2 regions of the Streptomyces sp. NPDC006384 genome follow, and region 2 is predicted to be linked to the other one. Evidence: riboswitches for the same ligand, from Rfam matches in the RefSeq annotation. Region 2 holds a riboswitch; the other holds the start of a gene.
The links. A riboswitch is a leader RNA that binds a small molecule or an ion and turns the genes downstream of it on or off. The one in region 2 is predicted to bind glycine.

Region 1: linked by a shared signal. The riboswitch ahead of gcvP (aminomethyl-transferring glycine dehydrogenase) and the one ahead of gcvT (glycine cleavage system aminomethyltransferase GcvT) in region 2 are both predicted to bind glycine.

Annotation. Positions count from the first base shown of each region.
Region 1 covers NZ_JBIAHR010000009.1:311,754-315,148, reverse strand. Annotated here, with positions in the region: partial or broken gene ACFYOJ_RS15370 (DNA polymerase IV) at 1-528, shown strand, start outside; gene ACFYOJ_RS15365 (PRC-barrel domain-containing protein) at 444-821, opposite strand; glycine riboswitch at 979-1,074, shown strand; gene gcvP (aminomethyl-transferring glycine dehydrogenase) at 1,252-3,395, shown strand, end outside.
Region 2 covers NZ_JBIAHR010000025.1:38,827-42,221, forward strand. Annotated here, with positions in the region: gene gcvH (glycine cleavage system protein GcvH) at 1-271, opposite strand, end outside; gene gcvT (glycine cleavage system aminomethyltransferase GcvT) at 408-1,526, opposite strand; glycine riboswitch at 1,688-1,781, opposite strand; gene ACFYOJ_RS28745 (AAA family ATPase) at 1,961-2,626, shown strand; gene ACFYOJ_RS28750 (enhanced serine sensitivity protein SseB) at 2,706-3,395, shown strand, end outside.

The sequences.
Region 1 (3,395 bases), on a different contig from region 2:
AGCGGGCTGGCCGACTACACGCAGGAGGACCTGTTCGCGCAGGCGGCGGGGGAACGGGGCGAGGAGCCCGCCGAGCAGCCGCGGCCGGCGGACGGGCCCGGCGAGGAGCAGGTGAGGGTACCGGCCGAGCGCCGCTGGCCCTCGGGGCATGACGTGCGGCACACCGAGTTCGGGCACGGGTGGGTGCAGGGCAGCGGCCTGGGCCGGGTCACGGTGCGCTTCGAGACGCCGTACTCCGGGCCCGGCCGGGTGCGGACCTTCCCCGTCGACGACCCGGATCTGACACGGGCCGATCCGCTGCCGCTGGTGGCGCCCGCGCCGGGAGGCTCCGGCGAGGACGGAACGACGGCAGGCCCCTCCGTACAGGGGCGGCCGGTCCCGGCGGCTCCGGATGCCGCGCCCGCCGCCCCGGGCGCGGCACGGTGACGGGGGCCGCCGGGGCGTCAGCCGTCCTCGTTGCCGGTGCCCGCCAGCCTGCCGAAGTCGTGGTCGGGCAGCGGGGGAGCGGCGGCCACGTCCAGGCCGTAGTGGTGGTAGAGCTGGAGCTCCTGTTCCGGGGAGAGGTGGCGGCCGACGCCGAAGTCGGGGGCCTCCTTGATCAGCGACCGGTCGAAGGGCACGCGCAGGACGCCGTCGACCAGTTCGCTGGGCTCCAGGGGGACGAAGGCGTCCCTGCTGAACAGACCGGTGCGGACGGCGGCCCACTCCGGGACGCCGGTGGCGTCGTCGAGATAGACCTCGTCGACGGTGCCGATCCTGGTGCCGTTGCGGTCGAACGCCTTGCGGCCTATCAGACTGCGCGGATCGATGTCGGTACGCACGGGCCCTCCACTTGGTCGCACTGGGTCGCAAACCATCCGGCGAATCATCCGTTCGGTACTACGAAAGGGCACATGGGGCCGGTCGGCCACTCGAACGCCGGGACGCCCACTGGGCCGTTCGTGCGCCGGTCTCGCTGGTACGCTGGCAAACGGCTGCTGACCCCGTGCGGGAGAGTCCTCCGGACACCATCGGAGGCGCCGAAGGAGCAAATCCTCCCCGGAATCTCTCAGGCACACGTACCGCACGGACGAGGTCACTCTGGAAAGCAGGGCGGGGGCCGACGGCTTCCGCTCTCACCGACGGTGAAAGCCGGTGGCCCCCTGGGGGCGCCGGTGAAGCTCTCAGGTCCGGATGACAGAGGGGGAGGCCGTCCGGGTACCCGTGCCGTGGTGCCCCTCGCAGGTCGCATCAGACCAGGAGGCCTCCGCAATGACCGCCCCTCGCATTCCGCTCTCCGAGCTCGAGCAGGCAGCACCCTTCGAGCAGCGCCACATCGGCCCCGACCACGAGGCCCGGGCCAAGATGCTCGCGCAGGTCGGTTACGGCTCGCTCGACGAGCTGACGGCCGCCGCGGTACCGGATGTGATCAAGAACGCCGACGCGCTGGACCTGCCCGGCGCCCGGTCCGAGGCCGAGGTGCTGGCCGAGCTGCGCTCGCTGGCCGACCGCAACCAGGTCCTCGACTCCATGATCGGCCTCGGCTACTACGGCACTTTCACCCCGCCGGTCATCCTGCGCAACGTCATGGAGAACCCCTCCTGGTACACCGCGTACACGCCGTACCAGCCGGAGATCTCCCAGGGGCGGCTCGAGGCCCTGCTGAACTTCCAGACGATGGTCGCCGACCTCACCGGTCTGCCGACCTCGGGCGCCTCGCTGCTGGACGAGGGCACCGCCGCCGCCGAGGCGATGGCCCTGTCCCGGCGCATGGGCAAGAACAAGAAGGGCCTGTTCCTGGTCGACGCGGACGCGCTGCCGCAGACCATCGCGGTCATCCGGACCCGCGCCGAGCCGACCGGCGTCGAGGTCGTCGTCGCCGACCTCGCCGAGGGCATCCCCGCCGAGGTCGCCGAGCGGGAGATCAACGGTGTCCTGATCCAGTACCCGGGGGCCTCCGGTGCCGTCCGCGACATCAAGCCGGTCATCGACCGGGCGCACGAGCTGGGCGCGCTGGTCACCGTCGCCGCCGACCTGCTCGCGCTGACGCTGCTGAAGTCGCCCGGCGAGCTGGGCGCGGACATCGCCGTCGGCACCACGCAGCGCTTCGGTGTGCCGATGGGCTTCGGCGGGCCGCACGCCGGCTACATGGCCGTGCACGAGAAGTTCGCGCGCAGCCTGCCCGGCCGTCTGGTCGGCGTCTCCGTGGACGCCGACGGCGACAGGGCCTACCGCCTCGCCCTGCAGACCCGCGAGCAGCACATCCGCCGAGAGAAGGCCACCAGCAACATCTGCACCGCGCAGGTGCTGCTCGCCGTCATGGCCGGCATGTACGCCGTCTACCACGGCCCCGAAGGGCTGCGGGCCATCGCCCGTCGCACCCACCGGTACGCCTCGATCATCGCCGCGGGCCTCGCGGCCGGTGGCGTCGAGATCGTGCACGGCGCCTACTTCGACACGGTCACCGCGCGGGTGCCCGGCCGGGCCGGCGAGATCGTCCACACAGCCCGCGAGAACGGCATCAACCTGCGCCTCGTCGACGCCGACCACGTCTCCTTCGCCTGTGACGAGACCACCACGCGCGCCCAGGTCGGCGGCGTGTGGAACGCGTTCGGCGTCGAGGGCGACATCGAGGCGCTGGACGCGGACACCGAGGACACGCTGCCCGGGGCGCTGCTGCGCACCGACGACTTCCTGACCCACCCGGTCTTCCACCGGCACCGCTCCGAGACGGCGATGCTGCGCTACCTGCGCCGCCTCGCCGACCGCGACTACGCGCTGGACCGCGGCATGATCCCGCTGGGCTCCTGCACCATGAAGCTCAACGCGACCACCGAGATGGAGCCCGTCACCTGGCCCGAGTTCGGCGCGCTGCATCCCTTCGCGCCCGCCGAGCAGGCGCAGGGCTACCTCACGCTCATCCGTGAGCTGGAGGAGCGGCTCGCCGAGGTCACCGGGTACGACAAGGTGTCGCTGCAGCCCAACGCCGGTTCGCAGGGCGAGTTCGCCGGCCTGCTCGCCGTCCGCGGCTACCACCGCGCCAACGGCGACGACCGGCGCACCGTCTGCCTCATCCCGTCCTCCGCGCACGGCACCAACGCGGCGAGCGCCGTCATGGCCGGCATGAAGGTCGTCGTCGTCAAGACCGCCGAGGACGGTGAGATCGACGTCGAGGACCTGCGGGCCAAGATCGAGAAGCACCGTGACGAGCTCGCCGTGCTGATGATCACGTACCCCTCGACGCACGGCGTCTTCGAGGAGCACGTTGCCGACATCTGCGCGCAGGTGCACGACGCGGGCGGTCAGGTCTACGTGGACGGCGCCAACCTCAACGCCCTGGTCGGCCTCGCCAAGCCCGGTCACTTCGGCGGCGACGTCTCCCACCTCAACCTGCACAAGACCTTCTGCATCCCGCA
Region 2 (3,395 bases):
CCAGCGACGGGTCGCCGACGACGTCCTCGTTGATCTCGGTGACCTCGCCGGAGACGGGGGAGTACAGGTCGGAGACCGACTTGGTCGACTCCAGTTCGCCGCAGGTCTCGCCCGCGGACACGGTGTCGCCGACCGCGGGGAGCTGGACGAAGACGACGTCACCGAGCGCGTTGGCCGCGTGCTCCGTGATGCCGACCGTCGAGACGCCGTCCTCGGCGGCCGACAGCCACTCGTGCTCCTTGCTGTAACGCAGCTGCTGGGGGTTGCTCATGACCTGAATTCTCCTGTATGCGGGACGGTGCTGAACGACGGGGGACTGTGGTGGACCGCAGGCGGGCGGCACGGACGCGGACGCGGGCGGGGCGGGACGCCGGAGAGCCCCGCCCGCCCGGTGTCTGCTTCCGGGGCTACTTCTGGCGCTTGTAGAACGGCAGTGCCACGACCTCGTACGGCTCGTGGCTGCCCCGGATGTCCACGCCGACCCCGGGGGTGCCCACGGCCGCGTGCGCGGCGTCGACGTACGCCATGGCGATCGGCCTGCCCAGCGTGGGGGAGGGGGCGCCGGAGGTGACCTCGCCGACCACCTCGCCGCCGGCCACGACCGCGTACCCGGCGCGCGGGATCCGGCGGCCCTCGGCGATCAGGCCGACCAGGACGCGGGGCGGGTTCTGCTCGGCCCGGGCGGCGGCCCGCTCGAGCGCGGCGCGGCCCACGAAGTCGCCCTCCTTCTCGAACTTCACCACCCGGCCGAGACCGGCGTCGAAGGGCGTCAGCTCCGTCGTCAGCTCGTGCCCGTACAGCGGCATGCCCGCCTCCAGGCGGAGCGTGTCCCGGCAGGACAGACCGCACGGGACCAGCCCGGCGCCCTCGCCCGCCTCGGTCAGCGCCTGCCACAGCTCGACGGCGTGCTCCGGCTTCACGAACAGCTCGAAGCCGTCCTCGCCGGTGTAGCCGGTGCGCGCGATCAGCGCCGGGACGCCCGCGACCGTGCCGGGCAGCCCGGCGTAGTACTTCAGACCGTCCAGGTCGGCGTCGGTGAGCGAGGCGAGGATGCCCGGGGACTCGGGGCCCTGCACGGCGAGCAGCGCGTAGGCGTCCCGGTCGTCGCGCACCTCGGCGTCGAAGCCGGCCGCCCGCTCGGTCAGCGCGTCCAGCACCACCTGGGCGTTGGAGGCGTTGGCGACGACCATGTACTCGCTCTCGCCGAGGCGGTAGACGATCAGGTCGTCGAGGATGCCGCCGTCCTCGCGGCAGATCATGGTGTAGCGGGCCCGGCCCGGCTTCACCGTGCCGATGCTGCCGACCAGCGCGAAGTCCAGCAGGCCGGCGGCCTGCGGGCCGGTGACCGTGATCTCACCCATGTGGGAGAGGTCGAAGAGACCGGCCCGGGTGCGCACCGCGACGTGCTCGTCGCGCTCGGAGCCGTAGCGCAGGGGCATGTCCCAGCCGGCGAAGTCGGTCATCGTCGCGCCCAGCGCGCGATGCGTGGCATCCAGCGCGGTACGGCGGAGTTCGGTACTGCTCATCGGTCGGTCGTCTCCCAGGGACAGCACGGCACGGGCGAGGTGGATCCTCCCCATCTGTCATCGGAACCTGAGAGGTTCGCCATGACCACCGCTCCACGGCGGTCAGGACTTGCACCTTGGGTGGGGCGGCCGTGGAACGGCGGCCCGCTTTTCAGATGTGCCTCGCCCACGCGGTGACGGTGCCTGAGAGATTCAAGGGAGGGACTTGCTCCTTCGGCGCCCCGGCACGGCCGGGGACTCTCCCGCGCGGATTCAAACGGCCGGTATGCAGTTGGCGCCGCCATCATCGCACGCCGGGCCCGTTCACGGCAGACCGTGATCTGTAGCCGTGCTGTGGCAGTAAGCGCACGAAAACGCGAGACCCACGCATTACCTTCTCTTTACACTCGAGGGGGAGGGGAACTCGTGAACCGCCCCAGGGGAGGACGATCACGATGAACAGGACCACGGTCTACGCCACGACTTCGGGAATCGCCCTGCCGCAGCAGACCGCACCGGCCGGGGACGCGTGCGCCCCCCTGCCCGCGTCCGTCGTCCGCGACCTGCGCGACCGCGCCGGGCGCAGCCCGCACGCCCTGCTCTTCGGCCCCCGCGACCTGGTGGTGGTCACCGGACTGCCCGGCAGCGGCAAGTCCACGCTCATGCGGCGCACCGTGCGCGGCCGGCGCGTCGACTCCCAGGACACCCGCGACCGCTTCGACCGCCGCATGCCCCGCTTCCTGCCGTACGCCCTCTACCGGCCCCTGGTCCGGATCGCCCACTACGCCGGACTGCGCCGCGCGCTGCGCTCCGGCGAGGGCGTCGTCGTGCACGACTGCGGCACCCAGGCCTGGGTGCGCCGCTGGCTGGCCCGCGAGGCCCGCCGCCGCGGCGGCACCCTGCACCTGCTCTTCCTCGACGTCGCCGTGGACGACGCCCTCGCCGGCCAGCGCGAGCGCGGCCGGGGCGTCTCGCGCTACGCCTTCCTGCGGCACCGCTCGGCCTCCGCCCGCCTGCTGGCCTCCGTGGCCGAGGGCAGGCTGCCCGCCGGCTGCGGCTCGGCGGTCCTCCTGGACCGGGCGGCGGCCGACGCGCTGCACCGGATCGCCTTCACCGGCTGAGGCGACGGCCGTGGGCCGGCGGGGCCGAACGGGTTAGCCTTTTCAGCCACAGCAGCGGTACCAGGCAGGCGGTAGGCAGATGGACTTCCCAGCGGACTTCCCGGCGGACCTCTCACCGGACCTCCCGGCGCAGGCGCGTCCCCACCCGCACGGCGGATGGCCGGGCAACGAGCTGGAGGAGGTGCTGTCCGCCTCCCTCGGCGTCCCGTCGGCCGGCGGCCGGATCGTGGAGGTGCTCGGCCGCAGCTTCGTCTGGGTCCCGCTGCCGAACGGCGGCGGCCCGCACAGCGGCCCGCTCGACCTGCCCTCCCTGGAGATCGACGGCCAGGCCTACGTGCCGGTGTTCAGCTCGGAGGAGCAGTTCCGCCAGGTCGCCGGGGCGCACATGGCGTACACCATCGCCCCCGCCGTGGAGTTCGCCCGCGGCCTGCCCCCGCAGGTCGGCATCATCGTGAACCCGGAGGGCGTGGTCGGCGTCCCGCTGCCGCCGCCGGCCGTGGCCGAGCTGTGCCGGGCCGGCCGCACCCCGCTGGACGGGCCCGCGTCCGGCGGCCGGGTCCGCCTCTTCGAACCGGACTGGCAGGACGACCCGGTGGACTTCCTCGCCGCCGCCTCCGCCGAGTTCGCCGGGATCGGCGTCGTGCGCACCGCCCGCCGCTGCATGGCCGCCGTCGAGACCGCCGACCCGGTCATGTTCGTCGGCGTCGAACTGACCCACTGGGAGGGCGACGCCCGCGCCCTCCCCCTGGACGCCCTGGGCCGGGCCCTC